Regions from separate parts of the Streptomyces sp. NPDC093225 genome, predicted to be linked through region 2. Evidence: riboswitches for the same ligand, from Rfam matches in the RefSeq annotation. Region 2 holds a riboswitch; the other holds the start of a gene.
The links. A riboswitch is a leader RNA that binds a small molecule or an ion and turns the genes downstream of it on or off. The one in region 2 is predicted to bind cyclic di-AMP.

Region 1 (4,403 bases), on a different contig from region 2:
CCCGGGGCGCGGCCCTGCCGGCCGGGCTCTGCCCGTCGGTGGGCATCGCGGGGCTGACCCTCGGCGGCGGCCTGGGCGTGGCCGCCCGGGCGTACGGGGCCACCAGCGACGCGCTCACGGGCGCGCGGGTGGTGACGCCGGACGGGCGGGTGCGCGAGGTGGGCCCGGCGCAGGACGCGGAGCTCTTCTGGGCGCTGCGCGGCGGGGGCGGCGGGAACTTCGGCGTGGTCACCGAGTTCCGGTTCCGGACCTGGCCGGCCGGCGACTGCGGCTTCGCCGAGCTGCACTGGCCGGCGTCGGCGACGGCCGGGCTGGTGGGGGCCTGGCAGCGCTGGTTGGCCGGGCTGGCGGACCCGTTCTGGAGCCAGCTCGAGTTCACCGTGGACGGCGGGGACGACCGGGACGGCCGGGACCGCGGGCCGAACGGCAGGAGCGGCGGGGACGGCAGGCATGGCGGGCACGGGGGACGGAGCGGACGGGGCGACGGCGCGGTGCCCGCGCCCGCCGTGCGGGTGGTGTGCCTGGACGGGCGGGCGGAGCTGGAGGAGGAGCTGGACCGACTGGCCGCGGCGGTCGGCGTGCAGCCGCGCGACCGGTACGTCGTCCGGCGCGGTTACGCCGACACGATGCGGGCGATGGCCGGGTGTCTCGGGTACGCGGCCGCGCAGTGCCGGCTGCCGGGCACGCTGCCGGGGCACGATCCGGCGGGACTGCTGGGGCGCGACTCGTACGCCGGCCGGTCGGACTTCTGGACCGGCGCGGGCCTGCCGCCGGCGGCCGTGGCCGCGCTGCTCGACGCGCTGGCCGGGTACCCGGGGGCGGTGCCGCCGGGCGGGCGGGGGGTGGTGCAGCTGGACGGGGTGTGCGGCGGCGCGCTGAACCGGGTGGGCGTCGCGGAGACCGCCTTCGCCCACCGCTCGTACGGGCTGCTCACCCAGTACCTGGCGTACTGGCCCGCCGGGGCCTCGGCGGCGGAGGCGGCCCGGCACGAGGCCTGGTTGGGCGGGCTGTGGTCCGCGCTGCGGCCGTGGGCGAGCGGGGCGGCTTACCAGAACTACGCCGACCCCGCGCTCACGGACTGGCGCGGGGCCTACTACGGGCCGAACCTGGCCCGCCTGGAAGCGCTGCGCCGCGCCCTGGACCCGGACCGCCTCTTCCGCTTCCCTCAGGCGTTGTGACCCGCCGCCCCTCCGCCGCGCGCGGTGGCCTCGGCCGCCGCCCGCCCGCGCGGTGACCCGCCGACGACGCGACGGCCGGCCCGATAGACCCCCGAGCGGTCTTCCGGGCCGGCCGAGGCGGCGGGCGCGGTGCCGGCGCGTGCAGCGCCGGCGTGCGGTACGGCGACCGGTCAGTAGGCGCCGAACACGTTGTCGATCGAACCGTAGCGGGCAGCCGCGTAGTTGCACGCCGCGGTGATGTTGGCGACCGGGTCGTAGAGGTCCATCGACGTGCCGGGCACGTGGTAGGCGTTGAACGTCGGCTGGATGACCTGGAGCAGGCCCTTCGACGGGATGCCGTTCTGGGCGTTGATGTCCCAGTTGTTGATGGCGAGCGGGTTGCCCGAGGACTCGCGCATGACGTTGCGGTAGATGCCGTTGTACGAGCCGGGGATGCCGTGCTTGGCCATGATGTCGAGGGACTCGCGGATCCAACCGTCGAGGTTGTTCGCGTACGTCTTCTTCACCACGGCCGGGGTGGCCTTGAGGGTCGTGGGGCGGGTCGAGCGGTCGGCGCGCGCGGCGGCGGTGCGGGCGGGGGCCGCGGCCTTGCCGTCCACGCGGAGCTTCATGCCCGGTCGGATCAGTGACGGGTCGTCACCGATGACGGACTTGTTGTCCTGGTACAGCTTCTTCCAACCGCCCGCCACACCGTGCTTCTTCGCGATCCCGGCGAGCGAGTCACCGGCGACGACGGAATACGTGGCCGGGGCCTTCAGAAGGGCCTCGGGGGTGAGGGTGGGGGCGGCGATCTTTGCGACAGTGATCGAATGCGTTGCCGTCGGGGCGGCCGCCGCGGCGGTGGTCGCGCCGATCACGGGCAGGGCCAGGGCGGCGCCGCCGGTGCCGACCGCGAAGAATCCGCGGCCGAGTCGAGAGTTCTTGGGACGGCGGTGCTTGCCTTTTCCGGGCATGGCGCATTCCTCTCCGTCGCCTGCGAGGTGAGCTGTCGGGTTCGGGCTGGAGATGCCCGGACGCGCTGGTCGAGCGCGCCTTCACCCCAAGCCGCACCGGATGGGCCGGTGCGGCGCTTACCTGGGTCCCCCGCTCCTGCCGTACGTGAATGAGTGAGTGGTGTGGGGAATCCGGGCGGCGGCAGGATTCGGCGTTCCACCCGGAATGAGCGTGACCGTAGGCGAGAGCTGCACGGCTGAACAAGTCCCGAATTCCTTAACGCAAAGTTGCCGCAGGAACGGCGACGGAAAACGAACATGATCGGCCGACACGCCGATGGCCAACTGAGGCTCCACAGAGCCGCAGTCGCGAAGTCGATCTCCCCGCCCCGACGCGTCCCACGTGACACATGTCACCGAATGCACGACGGTGCCACATAAGCGGGAAAGACCAGCCAAACCCGAGGAATTGACCGAGCCGGGCGTCACGCAACAGAAACCATCACTCCAGCCCAAATCGGACTTAAGGAATCAACTGGGTGAGGATGGAGCATTGCGGTGCGCCGGGTGTGCGGCTGCCCGGGTGACTTCCGTCCCGCGACGGCCCGGGCACCCGCCCCCGGCTCCGCGCGTGTGCTCCGCTCGGTGTGCCTCGCCCGTCGCCGCCCCGTCGCCGCCCCGTCGCCGCCCCGTCGGCGGCCCCGTCGGCGGCCCCGTCGGCGGCCCGCCGCCCGCCCGCCACCGCCCGCCCTGGAGGCCCCACCCCATGACCGCAGACTCCGCGCACGGGACGGGCCGCGAGCCGGTCCGCGTGCTGGTCTTCGGCGCCTCCCGGCGCTCCGACTCCCTCAACTCGCGGCTCGCCGAGCTCGTCGCCCGGCTCGCCGCCCAGGCCGGCGGCGCCGTCGACCTCGCGCGCATGGCCGACTTCGACATGCCGGTCTACGACGGCGACACCGAGCAGGAGACCGGCCTGCCGCAGGGCGCACTGGCGCTGCGCGAGCGGATCGCCTCCTGCGACGGCTTCGTGATCGCCTCGCCCGAGTACAACGCCTCCGTACCGGGCGTGCTGAAGAACGCGATCGACTGGGTCTCCCGAGTGCGCCCCCAGCCGTTCAAGGACAAGCACGCCCTGCTGGTGTCCGCCTCGCCCTCGCTGGTGGGCGGCAACCGCGGGCTGTGGGCCCTGCGCGTCCCGCTGGAGCACCTGGGCACCCGTGTCTACCCGGACATGTTCAGCCTCGCCCGCGCCCACGAGGGCTTCACGCCGGAGGGCAACCTGACCGACACCGGGCTCCAGGCGCGCCTGACGGACACGGTGGCGGCCTTCCTGCGCCTGGTGGAGGCGGACACCCGCTACGTCTGCCTGCAGCGCCGGTGGTACGAGTTCCTGAGCGACCGCACCGACGCGGCCGTCACGGAGCGCTCGCAGGACTGACGCGCGGGTCAGTCGCCGAGACCGGTGACGGCCAGGGCCGAGGCGATGGTGAGGACCGCGAGGATGGTCATGACCACGCGCAGCGCCGCCGCGCCCCGCTCCTGCGGAGGGAGCCCGGGACGCTCCCGGCGTTCGCTGGGGCCGGGCAGCCGGACGAGCGCGGCGTTCGCGCGCCGCAGCTGGTCGCAGCGGCCGCAGTCCTCGCCCTCGTGGCGGGACGGTGAGTCGAGCCAGTAGGCACCGCTCAGGGCGGCCACGGGTGCGTGGCGTGCGCCCGGCGGGGCGGCCGGGCCGGGAGGAGTCGTCACGGACGGCTCAACCCGGACCTCGCCGAACGGGAAACGGCGCCCTGGCACACCGGTATGAATTCGTTGTCTTCAGCCCGTGTACCGCCCCGTCGCGCGGCGCGCGCCCCCCGCGCCCGGGCCGGGCGCCCTGCCGGCGCGGGGTACGACCGGGCCTTGATCGACTTCCACCAAGGCCGTCCCGGGCCGGCCCCGGCAGATCGTCCAAGCGAGCGGGTTGGCGGACCGGCCGAAGTTCCGTCCGGCGCGGGTGCGCGGGCCGCCGGCGGGCATACGTTGGGGTCTGACCTGGGAAGACCGGGAAGACGCGAGAAGGGCGGCGTGTGATGCGCGAGCTGGTGGAGACGGCGCGGCGGTGGGCGGCCGAGGGGCGTACGGCGTTCCTGGCCCGGCCCGTGACCGAGCAGGGCTTCGGCCCCCGGGACCCCGCCGGGGCGCTGCTCGTCGATCCGCGGGGCGAGTGCGCGGGGAGCCTGTACCGGGGGGTGTTCGACGAGCAGCTCGTCGCGGAGGCGGCCGCGGTCCCGGACGGGGTGACGGCGCGGGTCTG
Region 2 (4,403 bases):
ACGAGGGCGCCGTGCTCGGCCCACGACTCCGCGGGGCGAACCGGGGCCGCCACGTCGTACATCCACGCGATCTTGTGCCGCAGCTGGGTCAACTGGGCGACCAGCGCGGCGCTGCCGGAGGCCTGGGCCAGCGTCTCGTGGAACCAGGCGCCCAGGGACCGCAGGTCCTCGCCCTCGCCGCGGCGGGCCCGTTCCTGGCCGAGCCGGACCAGGCCGCGCAGGACCTTCAGGTGCGCGTCGGTGCGGCGCTGGGCCGCCCGGGCGGCACCCAGCGGCTCCAGCAGGGCGCGCATCTCCAGCACGTCGGCGGCCTCCTGGTCGGTGGGCTCGGCCACGCACGCACCGGCGTGCCGCCGGGTGACCACGAAGCCCTCGGACTCCAGGGTGCGCAGCGCCTCCCGGACGGGGACGCGGGAGACGCCGTAGCGGCGGGCGAGGAGGTCCTCGGTGAGTCTGCCGCCGCGCTCGAAGACACCGCTGACGATGTCGTCGCGGATTGCGGTGCACACCGCGTGCGCGGGAATGCGCATGACCGGACCTCCGCTTTCATCTTCCCGATTCGTGATCAGGGGCGCATGACATGGAAAGGTGTCCTGCGACTCTATTGCAGAACACCGGAATTCCGGAGCGGAGCCGGGAAATCGGGGAACGTTTTTGCGCGGGTCCGGCGACGGGGGCCAAGGCTGCGGCAGCGGCAGCGGCGTGGCTTCGCGGGGGCGCCCCGTGGCGTGTGGGTCCCCTCGCTGCTTGAGCCGGTGTGGCCTGCAGGCCCTGCGGCAGGCCCACCCCTGGGGCTTCGGGGGCTCCGCCCCTGGCCTTCGGCCACCCCAGGCCCGGGCCCGCCTGCCACACCGGCTCAAGCACCTCCCCCACACACCACGGGGCGGACCGGGTGGGGGCGGGCCATCGAGCAGCCCTGGACAGGGTGCCCGGGACCCTGACGCACGAAGGCCCCGGCTCGAGGAGCCGGGGCCTTCGGAAGTGTTCGGGGGGCGGAGCCTCAGAGGCCGACGCCGTGCGAGCGCAGGTACGCGACCGGGTCGATGTCCGAGCCGTACTCCGGCGACGTCCGGGCCTCGAAGTGCAGGTGCGGGCCGCTGGAGTTGCCGGTGGAGCCGGAGAGGCCGATCTGCTGGCCGGGGACGACCGTCTGGCCGACGTGGACCTGGATCGAGGAGAGGTGGCCGTACTGGGTGTACGTGCCGTCGTGCATCTTGATGACGATGTTGTTGCCGTACGCGCCGCCCCAGCCGGCCTCGACGACGACGCCGACGCCCACCGCGTGCACCGAGGTGCCGGAGGCGGCGTGGAAGTCGATGCCGGTGTGGTGGCCGGAGGACCACATGCCACCACCGGACATGTACTGGGTACTGACGTACGACTGCGAGACGGGGGCGACGTACGTGTTCAGGCGCTTGCGCTCGGCCTCGCGCTCGGCGCGCTCCTTGGCCTCGCGCTCGGCCTTGGCACGGGCCTCGGCCTTCGCCTTGGCCTCGGCGGCACGGGCCTGCGCGTCGGCCTCGGCCTTGGCCTTGGCGGCGGCGATCTCGGCGGCGGCCTGCTGGGCCTCGGCCTGGGCCTCGATCTGGCCGGAGACCTCGTCGGCGACGACCACGGCGTTCAGGCCGGTGTCCTCGGGGCCCTGCGAGTGGGTGTCCGTGGCCGCGAAGGCCGGACCGGCCAGCGAACCGACGACACCGGTGGTCGCGAGGGCGGCTATGCCGGCCACGTTCGCGCTCTTGCGGGTCATGCGGCTGGGACCGCGGTGCTTGCCGGTGCCACGACTGCCGAACGCCATGAAGAGGCTGTTCCTTTCCTTCCCTCTCGCCTACCGGGTTAGCTGACGGGTTCGGAGCAGGAAGGTCTCCTACGGGCCACCTCTGGCGAGGCGGTCCGATTCACCCCAGGGGACGTGTGGGTCCCCGGCTCCCCAGGCTCGCGCCTGACGGGGACTCGGCGATCGCTGTCCGGTGCCGCGGTTTGCGGCGCTTGCGCTGACGGACAGCGGGACCGACGCTAGGCGGATCTTCGGACAATCACCAAATGGTCACGGCCTTTTGTGGCCTACGCCACTGGGCATTACGGCCATCACCCCATCAGAAACGGACAAGAGGCGACAAGAAGGGCCCTGGCGGACGAACCGCCAGGGCCCTGCGACACGGGGCTTCCAACTCTCCCGTGTCGGAGCGTCAGTTGGTGACCACCGTCACCTCGCCGATGCCCAACGCCCGCACCGGCTCCGCGATCTGGGACGCGTCGCCCACGAGCACCGTCACCAGGCGGTCCACCGGGAAGGCGCTCACGACGGCCGACGTGGCCTCCACGGTGCCGGTTTCGGCGAGCCGGGCGTACAACTGCGCCTGGAAGTCGTCCGGAAGCTCCTGCTCGACCTGGTCGGCCAGGGTGCCGGCCACGGCCGCCGCGGTCTCGAACTTCAACGGGGCCACGCCCACCAGGTTCTGCACGGCCACGTCGCGCTCGGCGTCGGTCAGACCGCCCTCCGCCAGCGTGCGCAGGACCTTCCAGAGGTCGTCCAGCGCCGGCCCGGTGTTCGGGGTGTCGACCGAGCCGCTGATGGCGAGCATCGCGGCGCCGGTGCCGGCGGCCGTCGAGCGCAGCACCTGGCCGAAGGAGCGCACGCCGTACGTGTAGCCCTTCTCCTCGCGCAGGACGCGGTCCAGCCGGGAGGTCAGGGTGCCGCCGAGGCAGTACGTGCCGAGCACCTGGGCGGGCCAGACGCGGTCGTGCCGGTCGGGGCCGATCCGGCCGATCAGCAGCTGCGTCTGCACGGCACCGGGACGATCGACGATGACGACCCGCCCGGTGTCGTCCGCGGTGATCGGGGTGACCGGGTGCACCACGGCCGCACTGCCGGTCCAGCCGCCCAGGGTGTCGGCCAGGACCTCGTCGAGGTCGGTGCCGGCCAGGTCGCCCACCACGACCGCGGTGGCCGTGGCGGGGCGTACGTGGGCCTCGTAGAAGGCGCGTACGGCCGCGGAGTCGATCCGGGCCACGGTCTCCTCGGTGCCCTGGCGCGGGCGGGAGGCGCGCAGGTCGGCCGGGAAGAGCTGCTTGGAGAGCTCCTTGGCGGCCCGGCGCTGCGGGTTGGCCTGCTCGTGCGGGATCTCGTCGAGCCGGTTGCGCACCAGGCGGTCCACCTCGCTGTCGGCGAAGGCGGGGGCGCGCAGGGCCTCGGCCAGCAGGCCGAGGGCCTTCGCCAGGCGGGAGACCGGCACCTCCAGCGACACGCGGACGGCAGGGTGGTCGGCGTGCGCGTCCAGGGTGGCGCCGCAGCGCTCCAGCTCGGCGGCGAACTCCTCCGCGGAGTGCTTGTCGGTGCCCTCCGACAGCGCCCGGGCCATGATCGTGGCCACGCCGTCCAGGCCCGCGGGCTCGGCCTCCAGCGGGGCGTCGAGGATGATCTCGACGGCCACCACCTGCTGGCCGGGGCGGTGGCAGCGCAGCACGGTCAGCCCGTTGTCCAGGGTGCCGCGCTCGGGGGCGGGGAACGCCCACGGTCGGGCCTCGCCCGGCCGGGGCTGCGGGTGGAAGGTCATCGCGGAGGCGACGTCGGCGCTCACTGGTCTGCCCCTTCGGCATCGTTCTCGGCACCGTCCGCGGCGACGGCACCGTCTTCATCGGCGGCCGCGGCGGTCAGCGGCTCGTACACGAGGACCGCGCGGTTGTCCGGGCGCAGCCGGGCGGCGGCCACGGCCTGCACCTCCTCCGGCGTGACGTCCAGGACGCGGCCGACGGCGGTCAGGGCGAGCTGCGGGTCGCCGAACAGGACGGCGTACCGGCACAGTTCGTCGGCGCGGCCGGCCACCGTGCCCAGCCGGTCCAGCCACTCGCGCTCCAGCTGGGCCTGGGCGCGCTCCATCTCCTCCGAGGTCGGGCCCTCGGCGGCGAAGCGGGCGAGCTCCTCGTCGACGGCGGCCTCGATGGCCGGCACCTCGACGCCGCCGGAGGTCTTCACGTCCAGCCAGCCGAGGGACGGCGCGCCGGCCAGCCGCAGCAGGCCGAAGCCGGCGGCGACCGCGGTCTGGTCGCGGCGGACCAGACGGTTGTGCAGGCGGGAGGACTCGCCGCCGCCGAGGATGGTCAGGGCCAGGTCGGCCGCGTCGCACTCGCGACCACCGTCGTGCGGGAGGCGGTAGGCCGCCATCAGGGCACGGGCCGGCACCTCCTCGGTGATCTCCACGCGCTGCTGGCCGCCCATGACGTCCGGCAGCGTGCCGTCGCGCGGCGGCTGCTTGCCGTCGTGCGCGGGGATGGTCCCGAAGTACTTCTCGATCCACGCGAGGGTCTGCTCGGGGTCGATGTCGCCGACGACCGACAGGACGGCGTTGTTCGGCGCGTAGTACGTGCGGAAGAACGTCCGGGCGTCCTCGAGGGAGGCGGCG

Region 1: another riboswitch for cyclic di-AMP. It lies ahead of ACIQCH_RS07310 (transglycosylase SLT domain-containing protein); the one in region 2 lies ahead of ACIQCH_RS06245 (M23 family metallopeptidase).

What each region holds. Positions count from the first base shown of each region.
Region 1 is NZ_JBIVNX010000005.1:86,892-91,294, reverse strand. It holds gene ACIQCH_RS07315 (FAD-binding oxidoreductase) at 1-1,178, shown strand, start outside; gene ACIQCH_RS07310 (transglycosylase SLT domain-containing protein) at 1,349-2,131, opposite strand; cyclic di-AMP (ydaO/yuaA leader) riboswitch at 2,136-2,297, opposite strand; gene ACIQCH_RS07305 (NADPH-dependent FMN reductase) at 2,877-3,548, shown strand; gene ACIQCH_RS07300 (hypothetical protein) at 3,557-3,856, opposite strand; gene ACIQCH_RS07295 (XdhC family protein) at 4,180-4,403, shown strand, end outside.
Region 2 is NZ_JBIVNX010000004.1:119,538-123,940, reverse strand. It holds gene ACIQCH_RS06250 (GntR family transcriptional regulator) at 1-530, opposite strand, end outside; gene ACIQCH_RS06245 (M23 family metallopeptidase) at 1,001-1,798, opposite strand; cyclic di-AMP (ydaO/yuaA leader) riboswitch at 1,811-1,969, opposite strand; gene ACIQCH_RS06240 (M16 family metallopeptidase) at 2,190-3,557, opposite strand; gene ACIQCH_RS06235 (M16 family metallopeptidase) at 3,578-4,403, opposite strand, start outside.